One region of the Streptococcus hongkongensis genome, then DNA from elsewhere that is predicted to be linked to it. Evidence: predicted binding sites of a transcription regulator. Region 1 holds the regulator's gene; each other region holds the start of a gene.
The links. The regulator CtsR, encoded in region 1, represses protease genes until heat stress. The targets are predictions, from matches to a motif close to TTGGTCAAAAAAGGTCAAANA.
Positions count from the first base shown of each region.

Region 2: clpP (ATP-dependent Clp protease proteolytic subunit ClpP) is a predicted target of CtsR. The motif match lies at 1,768-1,788, and genes of this name have one in related genera.
Region 3: ACVRZD_RS03395 (ATP-dependent Clp protease ATP-binding subunit) is a predicted target of CtsR. The motif match lies at 1,423-1,443, and genes of this name have one in related genera.

Region 1 covers NZ_JBRUGD010000014.1:56,945-60,229, reverse strand. Annotated here, with positions in the region: gene ACVRZD_RS08945 (cation:proton antiporter) at 1-404, opposite strand, end outside; gene ACVRZD_RS08940 (hypothetical protein) at 406-678, opposite strand; gene ACVRZD_RS08935 (cold-shock protein) at 992-1,192, shown strand; gene ACVRZD_RS08930 (CtsR family transcriptional regulator) at 1,362-1,829, shown strand; gene ACVRZD_RS08925 (ATP-dependent Clp protease ATP-binding subunit) at 1,822-3,285, shown strand, end outside.
Region 2 covers NZ_JBRUGD010000008.1:64,497-67,781, reverse strand. Annotated here, with positions in the region: gene ACVRZD_RS06380 (ABC transporter substrate-binding protein) at 1-82, opposite strand, end outside; gene ACVRZD_RS06375 (YlbG family protein) at 235-510, opposite strand; gene ACVRZD_RS06370 (YlbF/YmcA family competence regulator) at 513-953, opposite strand; gene clpP (ATP-dependent Clp protease proteolytic subunit ClpP) at 1,096-1,686, opposite strand; gene upp (uracil phosphoribosyltransferase) at 2,017-2,646, opposite strand; gene ACVRZD_RS06355 (putative polysaccharide biosynthesis protein) at 2,965-3,285, opposite strand, start outside.
Region 3 covers NZ_JBRUGD010000004.1:55,171-58,455, reverse strand. Annotated here, with positions in the region: gene ACVRZD_RS03395 (ATP-dependent Clp protease ATP-binding subunit) at 1-1,383, opposite strand, end outside; gene ACVRZD_RS03390 (DUF1797 family protein) at 1,671-1,901, shown strand; gene ACVRZD_RS03385 (amino acid ABC transporter permease) at 2,030-2,719, shown strand; gene ACVRZD_RS03380 (amino acid ABC transporter ATP-binding protein) at 2,716-3,285, shown strand, end outside.

The DNA.
Region 1 (3,285 bases):
GCTAAGGACAAAAAAGCTACGGCATCTGTTGGTGCCAAAGCAGCTCCCATGGCGAAACATAAGGCAAGTGGCAACTCAACAGGCAACAAGGTTTTAATGCTAATTCCCATGATGATAGTGGAAATCATGACAGCAGGTAAAATGAGGTAAAGGACAAGACCACGTGATCGGATGAAACTCTTGACATCACTTTCTTGCCCCTCACGGAAGTTTAAGGGGGCAATAACGAAAGCTAGGAAGAGTTCCGGATCAATGATTAATTGCTGTCCTTTATTAAAAATGCCATACAGAATTCCAAAAAAGAGCTGAATGGCGGGAAGTGGGATTTGTGGAAAAATCCGATTAATAACGTTTGATAATATAAGAGAAAGAAGAAAGCTTATGACCAGTATAGGAATAGACATATTACAGTTTGTCCTGATCTTGCTTTATTTTGTTTTCTTGTTGAAACTCTTCTTTTAATAAAGCGATTTTTTGATCTATGCGAGTGATGTCTTGATGCTCAATAAGACGGTGACATCTTTCTTTTTCTAGGCCAATCAGTTTTTTCTTAATCTTTTTAGCTTTTTTAAGATCTTTACAAGTGAAATCTCTGCAGTTAGCAGTATCCAATTTATCGTAAAGGTATTTTTGGCGCATTTCTTGAACACGACTTACAATAGTTGACTCAGTCAGCATTTCTTCTCCTTGGGAATCAGACTCAAATTCCCTAATTTTAATATGATTGATTATTTTGGATAAAACACAGATAATCCCTTTATGACACATTTTAGCTCAGAAAATAAATTAACTCAAGGAAAAACTCTATTATATAAGAAAAGCGCTTACTATCTAATCTTTTTTTAAAAGGCTTTTAATGTTTTGCCTTGACTTTGCTATACCAGTTTGTTACACTTGACTAGTAAATTAGTTTGTGAGTTAGTATATGTGTTCCACATCATCGTTTCTCTCTATTTTTACAAAAAGTTTTATAGAAAGGAAGTAGATGATTATGGCACAAGGTACAGTTAAATGGTTTAATGCTGAAAAGGGTTTCGGTTTTATTTCAACTGAAAATGGTCAAGATGTCTTCGCACATTTCTCAGCAATCCAATCTAATGGTTTTAAATCTTTAGATGAAGGACAAAAAGTAGAATTTGATGTTGAAGAAGGTCAACGTGGCCCTCAAGCAGTAAACATCGTTAAATTGTAATTTACAATTAACCATGTATAAATGGATGAGTACCTTTTGGTACTCATTTTTTGTTAGCCCTACTAGATATTTCCATTTGCATTAACAGAGAGCATTTTGTTATAATAAAAGTCAGTTTTAGTCAAAAATCAGGAACTACTAATTAATGATGAATTAAAGGAGTGAGATTATGCCAAACAAAAACACATCAGACAGCATTGAAGAATATATCAAAGGACTTCTGGCACACTCAGGAATTGCTGAGATTAAGCGTTCATTATTGGCAGACTCTTTCCAAGTTGTTCCTAGTCAAATTAACTATGTCATTAAAACACGCTTTACAGAAAGTCGTGGTTATGAAGTAGAAAGCAAACGAGGCGGCGGTGGCTATATCCGGATTGCAAAGGTTCATTTTTCAGATAAGCATCAGTTGATTGGCTCAATGCATGCTACATTGGGGGATCGTGTGAGTCAGCAGGCTTTTACTGATACCATTCAACTATTATTTGACGAAAAACTGGTCACAGAGCGAGAAGGGAATATCATTCTTGCTATGGCAACAGATGATGTTTTGGGTGAGGATGCTTCAAGTATTCGAGCACGCATGTTGTATCGTTTGTTACGACGTATTGACAGAAAGGGAAGCATTAATGATTGAGTATTCACTAAAAATGCAAGAGATATTTAAGCAGGCACAATACCAAGCTACACGTTTTGGCAGTTCCCATTTGGAGACCTGGCATCTCTTATTAGCCATGGTAAAAGTTGAAGATTCTCTTGCCGGATTAGTTTTCAATGAATTTAATAGTAAAATTGCAGATGAAGAATATGAAGCAGCAGCTATTTTAGCTCTTGGTAAAAGCCCTCAAGATGATATTAAAGAGCTTAATCTGTTAGCTCAGTCAAAGACACTCTCTAATATTTTAAAGTTTGCTGAGATGATTAGATTGGTTACTAATGCGTCAGAAGTTGGTTCAGAACACGTTCTCTTTGCCATCTTGCTCAATCCAGACATTATGGCGGTTCGTCTGCTTGAAATGGCTGGTTATAAAATAAAAGATGACGGACAAGGACAACCCAAACTGGCCGATCTTCGAAAAGCAGTGGAAATTCATGCGGCTTACAGTAAAGAAACGATTAAGGCTATTCATGAGTTACGTAAACCTAAAAAAGCTAAAGGTGCGGGAACTTTCTCAGATATGATGAAGCCTGCTAGTACAGCTGGTGATTTGTCAGATTTTACCAGAGACTTAACAGAAATGGCAAGTCAAGGATTACTTGAACCAGTGATTGGTAGAGATAAAGAAATTACCCGCATGATTCAAGTTCTGAGTCGGAAAACCAAGAACAATCCTGTTTTAGTAGGGGATGCTGGTGTCGGTAAGACAGCTCTTGCTTATGGCTTAGCACAACGTATTGCCAATGGTTCTATTCCTTATGAACTGCAAGATATGCGTGTTTTAGAACTTGATATGATGAGTGTTGTTGCTGGAACGCGTTTCCGTGGGGATTTCGAGGAACGAATGAATCAAATCATTGATGATATTGAAAGTGATGGGAAAATCATTCTTTTTGTCGATGAACTCCATACAATTATGGGGTCAGGCAGTGGCATTGATAGTACATTAGATGCAGCTAATATTTTAAAACCTGCCTTATCACGTGGAACACTACATATGGTTGGGGCAACGACACAAGAAGAGTACCAAAAGCATATTGAAAAAGATGCCGCTTTGTCACGTCGCTTTGCTAAAGTGCTGATTGAAGAACCAAATTTGGAAGATGCCTATCAGATTTTACTGGGACTGAAAGCTTCTTATGAAAACTTCCATAACGTTACAATTTCTGACCAAGCTGTTAAAACAGCTGTTAAGGTAGCTCATCGCTATCTTACTAGCAAAAATCTCCCGGATTCTGCCATTGATTTATTAGATGAAGCTAGTGCAACTGTGCAAGGATTGGTTAAAAAAGAGCGACCTTCAATCTTATCAGCGATTGACCAAGCAATTTTGGACAAAGACTTTAAAAAGGTGTCCAAGTTACTGAAATCATCCCAGAAAAATAAAACAATAAAACCAACTCCTGTCACTGAAGACGATATCATGTCCACTCTA
Region 2 (3,285 bases), on a different contig from region 1:
TACTCGAAGGTGCTGCAGAACATGCTGCTAGAGACACAGTTGAAACAAGTGCAAGTCCTGATAATAACATTTTTTTATTCATATAAAATCCCCTTAAGTTGAAAAGTATTTTTAGTATGATAATAAGAATACAGAATTATCTGAAAATTGTCAATAATTTAGAATACATTTTTTAAAATAAAATAAAAAAGCCATAAAATAGTATTTTTAGGCTTTTTTTAGCTTATTTAATTGTCAGATAATTCCAGATGCCATCTCGTCTTGACGATGTAAATTACCAACAAAGTCATGATTAATGTCGTCAAATCCAGATAATTTCACATCTTTTATAAATTTTAACTTTCCAATTTCTTTGATTTTACTATCAACATCCTCTGTATTAATATATAAGACCAAATATCTAGAGCGTTTGGAATGATAATATAAATCACCATACTTTGTCACTTTTCTAGCATCACGATTATAATATAAATAAATAATAATTCCGATTCTATCTTGTTTTGAATACATGTTCAATCCTTTTCTTTGATATTTTGGTACCGCCCATGCTTTGGGTGTTTTTTTCTAGATGCCAATGGCAAACCTGTGTCGATAAATATCGTAGGTGATACAGCACTAGCAAGTTGTTGGCTTATTTTAGCTAAGATTTCTTGGCATGCTATCTCAGCATATCTTAACGCAATGATATTGGGACTGGTATCAAGTTCCTTTTTCTTAGCCAAAATTGATTTCCTCATTTCTCTCAATTCCGGCCGAAACCTAATAAATTCTTCTTGAGTATAGTTATCTGTTAATTGCTTTAGCTCTGAAATAGACTCTTGCAGCTCGTGATCATTATCAACTATCTTTAGTTTTTCTTTATAATTAATAAATTCAGGAGAACTTACCAACTCATTAACCAAAGAATCAATGGCATCTTCAATTATAATAAGATCTTCATTTATGACTAACATATCTTGATTATAACATAATGTCCTGTAAACAGTTGATAAAGCTCATTATTTTTATCCAAATTCTCCTATAAAATAAAAAGCATCCCAATCGTTAGAGTTTTTGTCTAACTTTCGGGATACCATCCTTTTTCAAGGGCATGTTTTATTTAAGGCTATTATTTTCCATGATTTCATCAATGAAACCATATGCTAAGGTTTCCTTAGCATCCATCCAGTAATCTCTTTCAGCATCTTTATGAATTTGCTTAATTGTTTTACCAGAATTATCTGCTAAGATTTTTTCTAGACGTTTACGAGTTTTTAACAATTGCTCCGCAACGATAGCCATATCTGATTGTTGCGTACCACTTCCAGCTCCCCCCATCGGTTGGTGGATAAGGTATTCAGCATTTGGCAACATAAATCGTTTACCTTTTGTACCTGATGAGGCAATAATTGTTCCCATCGAAGCTGCCATCCCCATAACAATCGTTTGGACATCAGATTTAATAAAATTCATTGTATCTACAATTGCTAACCCTGCAGAAACAGAGCCACCTGGAGTATTTACATAAAGGTAAATATCTTTGGTATTATCTTGTGCATCCAAGAATAATAGCTGAGCAATAATAGAATTTGCCATATTATCCTCAACTGGACCCGTTAGCATAATAATACGATCTTTTAAAAGACGTGAATAGATATCATAAGAACGTTCACCACGGCTTGTTTGTTCAATAACAACAGGAATCATAAAATTCTCCAATCTAATTTACTATTTTTGAGATGATACTCTAAAATAGGTAATCTATAATGATGACCTTATTATAGTCTATTGGTCAATATAGGTCAAATAATAAACTTACTTTTAAAAAACTTTCTAGCCAATAAACTAGAAAGTTCTCTGAATCAAGCTTCATTTCAGAAAAGACACTCAAGGCACCTGACTTTAATGCTTAATAAATAAAAGTACACCAGTGTTCTTCTGTCTCCATTTCTGATCTTATCTAAGTAAACAGCCACTGGAGTCTGAGGACTCGCGCCTTTGTTTCAGGGCTCATCTAAGTAAAGATCCCCCGGATCTTTACTTAGTACCAAACAAGCGGTCACCAGCGTCACCAAGACCTGGAACAATGTAGCCGTGCTCATTTAGCTTTTCATCCAAGGCTGCTGTAAAGATATCAATATCTGGATGGGCATCTTGTAATTTTTTAACACCTTCTGGCGCTGCCACTAAGCAGACAAATTTGATATTAGCTGCACCACGTTTTTTCAATGAATCTACTGCTAAGATTGCAGAACCACCTGTTGCTAACATTGGGTCAACAACAAAGATTTGACGTTGGTCAATATCTTCTGGTAATTTTACTAAGTATTCAACAGGTTCAAAGGTCTCTTCATCACGATACATACCAATATGTCCAACCTTAGCAGCTGGAACAAGACTTAGAAAGCCATCAACCATTCCAATACCTGCTCTTAAAATTGGAACAATAGCTAATTTTTTCCCAGCTAATTGCTTTTGAACTGTTTTTGAGACAGGTGTAGTAATCTCTACATCTTCAAGTGGAAGATCTCTAGATACTTCATATCCCATTAACATTGCGATTTCATTGACTAACTCACGAAAATCTTTTGTTGACGTCGTTTCACGACGCAAAATAGATAATTTGTGCTGAATTAGTGGATGCGAAATAACTTGAAATTTTCCCATTGTTGTTTACTTCCTTCTTATTTTTTTCACTTGTAACATTATAGCAGAATTCTTCAATTTTTGCAGTTATTTTTCAATCCATACACCTATAATTTACATGTTTTACGATCAATTCAATTAGAGTACGAAGCCACTAAAAAGAGTCTGGAACAAGTGTTCTCAAACTCTCTTTTTATAAAGATTTATGTATGTTACGCAGTTATTGAGTGGGCTCTAATACCTTGAAAATCAACTGTTACAGCCCTACTCAACTTTGCGGAGGTAGGACGACAAAATCAAATTGCTACGGAATTACTGATTTTTGTACCACTCTCAGACTTAAGTGATATTAAATTTGCGTCGCAAGTTATTTGCTCTGCTATTGCCAATCAATTTATCCAATTGATGGGTAAGTAATGTTAAGTAACCATAGACTACAAATCCAAGGCCGCCAATAATCAATAAATAAAGGAGACTGACAATACGGCCATCAGTTGATAAGAAGAATCCTAATAGCCAGTTGCCAAGTGCAACAACAATTCCCATGACGACAGTTAGTATGGTGAGTAATAAAATTTGGCGGAAAAGTAAATTCCGATTAAATCTAGTTACTTGATGCAAACGACGAATCATCAAAACAATTGGCAAGAGCAATCCAAA
Region 3 (3,285 bases), on a different contig from region 1:
GTCTTGCCCAATGACATGAGATTTAAGGTCATCTGCTAGGTGAATCAATTGCGATTGTTCTTTTTCTTTTAACTCGCCAACAGGAATACTCGTTTTTTCTTCAAGGATACTCTCAATTGTTTTTTCGGTGATGATCGGCGTATCTTCTTGTTCAACTTTTTGTTTTTGTAAGTCTTTATATTTAATGATTTGATCACGGAAATAAGCTGCGCGTTCATAGTCTTCATCACGAGTAGCTTGCGCTTTTAAGTTTTCAGCTTCGACGAGACGCTGATCAATCTCTTTTGGATCAACGAAGGTTAAAGTCAAATTCAATTTTGAACCAGCCTCGTCCAATAGATCAATGGCTTTATCTGGTAAAAAACGATCTTGAATATAACGATTAGATAATGTTGCTGCTGCACTAATGGCATCATCAGTATATTTCACATGATGGTAATCTTCATATTTACCTTGAATACCTTTTAGAATAGTTATTGTTTCTTCAACAGATGGCTCTTCAACTTTGACAGGTTGCATTCTCCGTTCAAGGGCGGCATCTTTTTCAATGATACGGTATTCATTTAGAGTTGTTGCCCCAACAAGTTGTAACTCGCCACGAGCTAAGGCTGGTTTTAAAATATTTCCAGCATCCATATTCCCGTCACCAGCATTCCCGGCACCGACAATTTCATGAATCTCATCAATAAATAAAATGACATCTTGTCGATTTCTGATTTCTTCCATCAATTTTTGCATGCGTTCTTCAAACTGGCCACGGATGCCTGTTCCTTGAACAAGACTGACCACATCTAAGCGGATGACTTGTTTCCCCTGGAGTTTATAGGGAACATCACTATCAACAATTTTTTGGGCTAACCCTTCGACGACAGCCGTTTTCCCAACACCAGGTTCTCCGATTAGGACGGGGTTATTTTTAGTTCGTCGATTTAGAATTTCAATAACGCGTGTGATTTCTTCATCGCGTCCAATTACAGGGTCTATGCCACCTTTACGAGCAATGTCAGTCACATTAATACCAAATTCTTCAAGTAAGCCTTTAGCTTGCTGATTTGTCTGTGACGCTTGGTGGCGAGAAGACTGTTGGTTAGGGATTTTTCCATTGTTCCCACCATTACCTCCGGCTTGTGTTGGAGGGGTATTTGGAAGATCTCCAAAAGATCTAAAGTTATTGAGATCTCCAAAGAAATCATCAAAAAATGGATTGACTGGATCCTGTTTTGACTCATTTCGAGCACCAATACCACCTAAAATGGAATTATTAGCATCAGTTTTCATGATTTGGTAACAATTTTGACACAAATCAATTTGTTTTTGTTTCCCATTGACATTAGTATATAAATGGATTGAAGCTTCATTTAATTGACAATTTTGACAGAGCATAGAATACCTCCATTGCATTTCTATTAACGTGATTGACTTATAGTCAAACAAGGTCAAACTTTATAACCATATTATAGCACCCTCTTAGAGGAAATCAAGTAAAAAGTTCCTTGTTTTAGCACTCTATTATTAGGAGTGATAAATGCATGATTTACTGTTTTTAATAGGATAAAAGAAAGATCCTGAATAGTATGACTGAAAAGATTGAGAAAATTATCTCTTTTAGTGTTTGTTTAGGGTAATTTGTGTTAAAATAATATGGAAAACTTAGAAATAGGAGAATTGAAATGGAATCACATTTAGTGAGAATCATCAACCGCCTTGAATTAATGGTTAATGACGGTGGCAATTTAAAAAGAAATTTTGAACGTGATGGTGTAGTTGTAGCAGAAGTATCATTTGCTAACGATCTTGAAACTGGACCAGTTTTTACATTACGTGATGTTGATGCACGTGAATCATATTCATTTGATAGCATTGATTTAATTGCAATGGAAATTTACGATTTATTATATTAATGACTTCAATAGTTTTGTAGTGGAAAACTTGCATTAGCAGGTTTTTTATTTTTGTATTGTATTATTATACAGCAAGTGTTATAATTATTTCATTGTTTTTTATTATTTAGGAACTTTGGAGTATAAATATGAATTTTTCTTTTCTGCCACACTATTGGGGCTACTTTAATTATGGCGTCCTCGTCACAATTTTAATTTCAATTTCAGTCGTATTTTTTGGTACTATACTAGGTGTTTTTATTACTTTTTTAAAAAGAAGTTCTTTTCCACCATTGAGATTGCTCGCTAACTTTTATGTCTGGATCTTTCGTGGCACACCTATGGTTGTTCAAATAATGATTGCCTTTGCTTGGATGCATTTTAATCAGATGCCGGTCATTGAATTTGGCGTTTTAAATCTTGATTTTTCACGCCTCCTACCTGGGGTAATTATTATTTCATTGAATAGCGGCGCCTATATATCAGAAATTGTCAGAGCGGGAATTGAAGCTGTTCCAGCAGGCCAGTTAGAAGCTGCCTATTCTTTAGGGATTCGTCCTAAAAATGCTATGCGTTATGTTATCTTACCTCAAGCTTTTAAAAATATTTTACCAGCTCTGGGCAATGAATTTATTACTATTATTAAAGACAGTGCCCTCTTGCAAACAATTGGTGTTATGGAATTATGGAATGGTGCGCAATCTGTTGTTACTGCTACCTATCTACCAATTACGCCATTATTATTTGCTGCATTTTATTACTTAATGGTGACAACTGTCATGTCACAGTTACTACAATTACTAGAGAAAAAAATGGGACAGGGAGCTAAGAGTTTATGAATCAAACGCTATTAACAATCGAAGGGTTACATAAATCCTTTGAGAATAATCATGTTCTCAAAGGAATTGACTTGAGTATCGAAAAAGGAGAAGTTCTTGTAATCATCGGACCATCTGGTTCAGGGAAATCAACCTTGTTGAGAACGATGAATTTATTAGAAGTTCCAAGTCAGGGGAAAATTACCTTTGAAGGTGTCGACATTACTGATAAGAAAAATGATATTTTCAAAATGCGTGAAAAAATGGGAATGGTTTTTCAACAGTTTAATCTCTTTCCTAATATGACCGTTATGGAAAATATTACAATCTCACCAATTAAAACAAAAGGCATTAGTAAAAGTGATGCTAAACAAAATGGACAAATTCTTTTGGAAAAGGTTGGTCTGGTTGATAAGGCTAATGCCTATCCGGCTTCCCTTTCAGGTGGCCAACAGCAAAGGATTGCAATTGCAAGAAGTTTAGCGATGAATCCGGATATGCTCTTGTTTGATGAACCAACCTCTGCTCTTGATCCAGAAATGGTTGGGGAAGTCCTCACTGTAATGAAGGACCTTGCTTTATCTGGA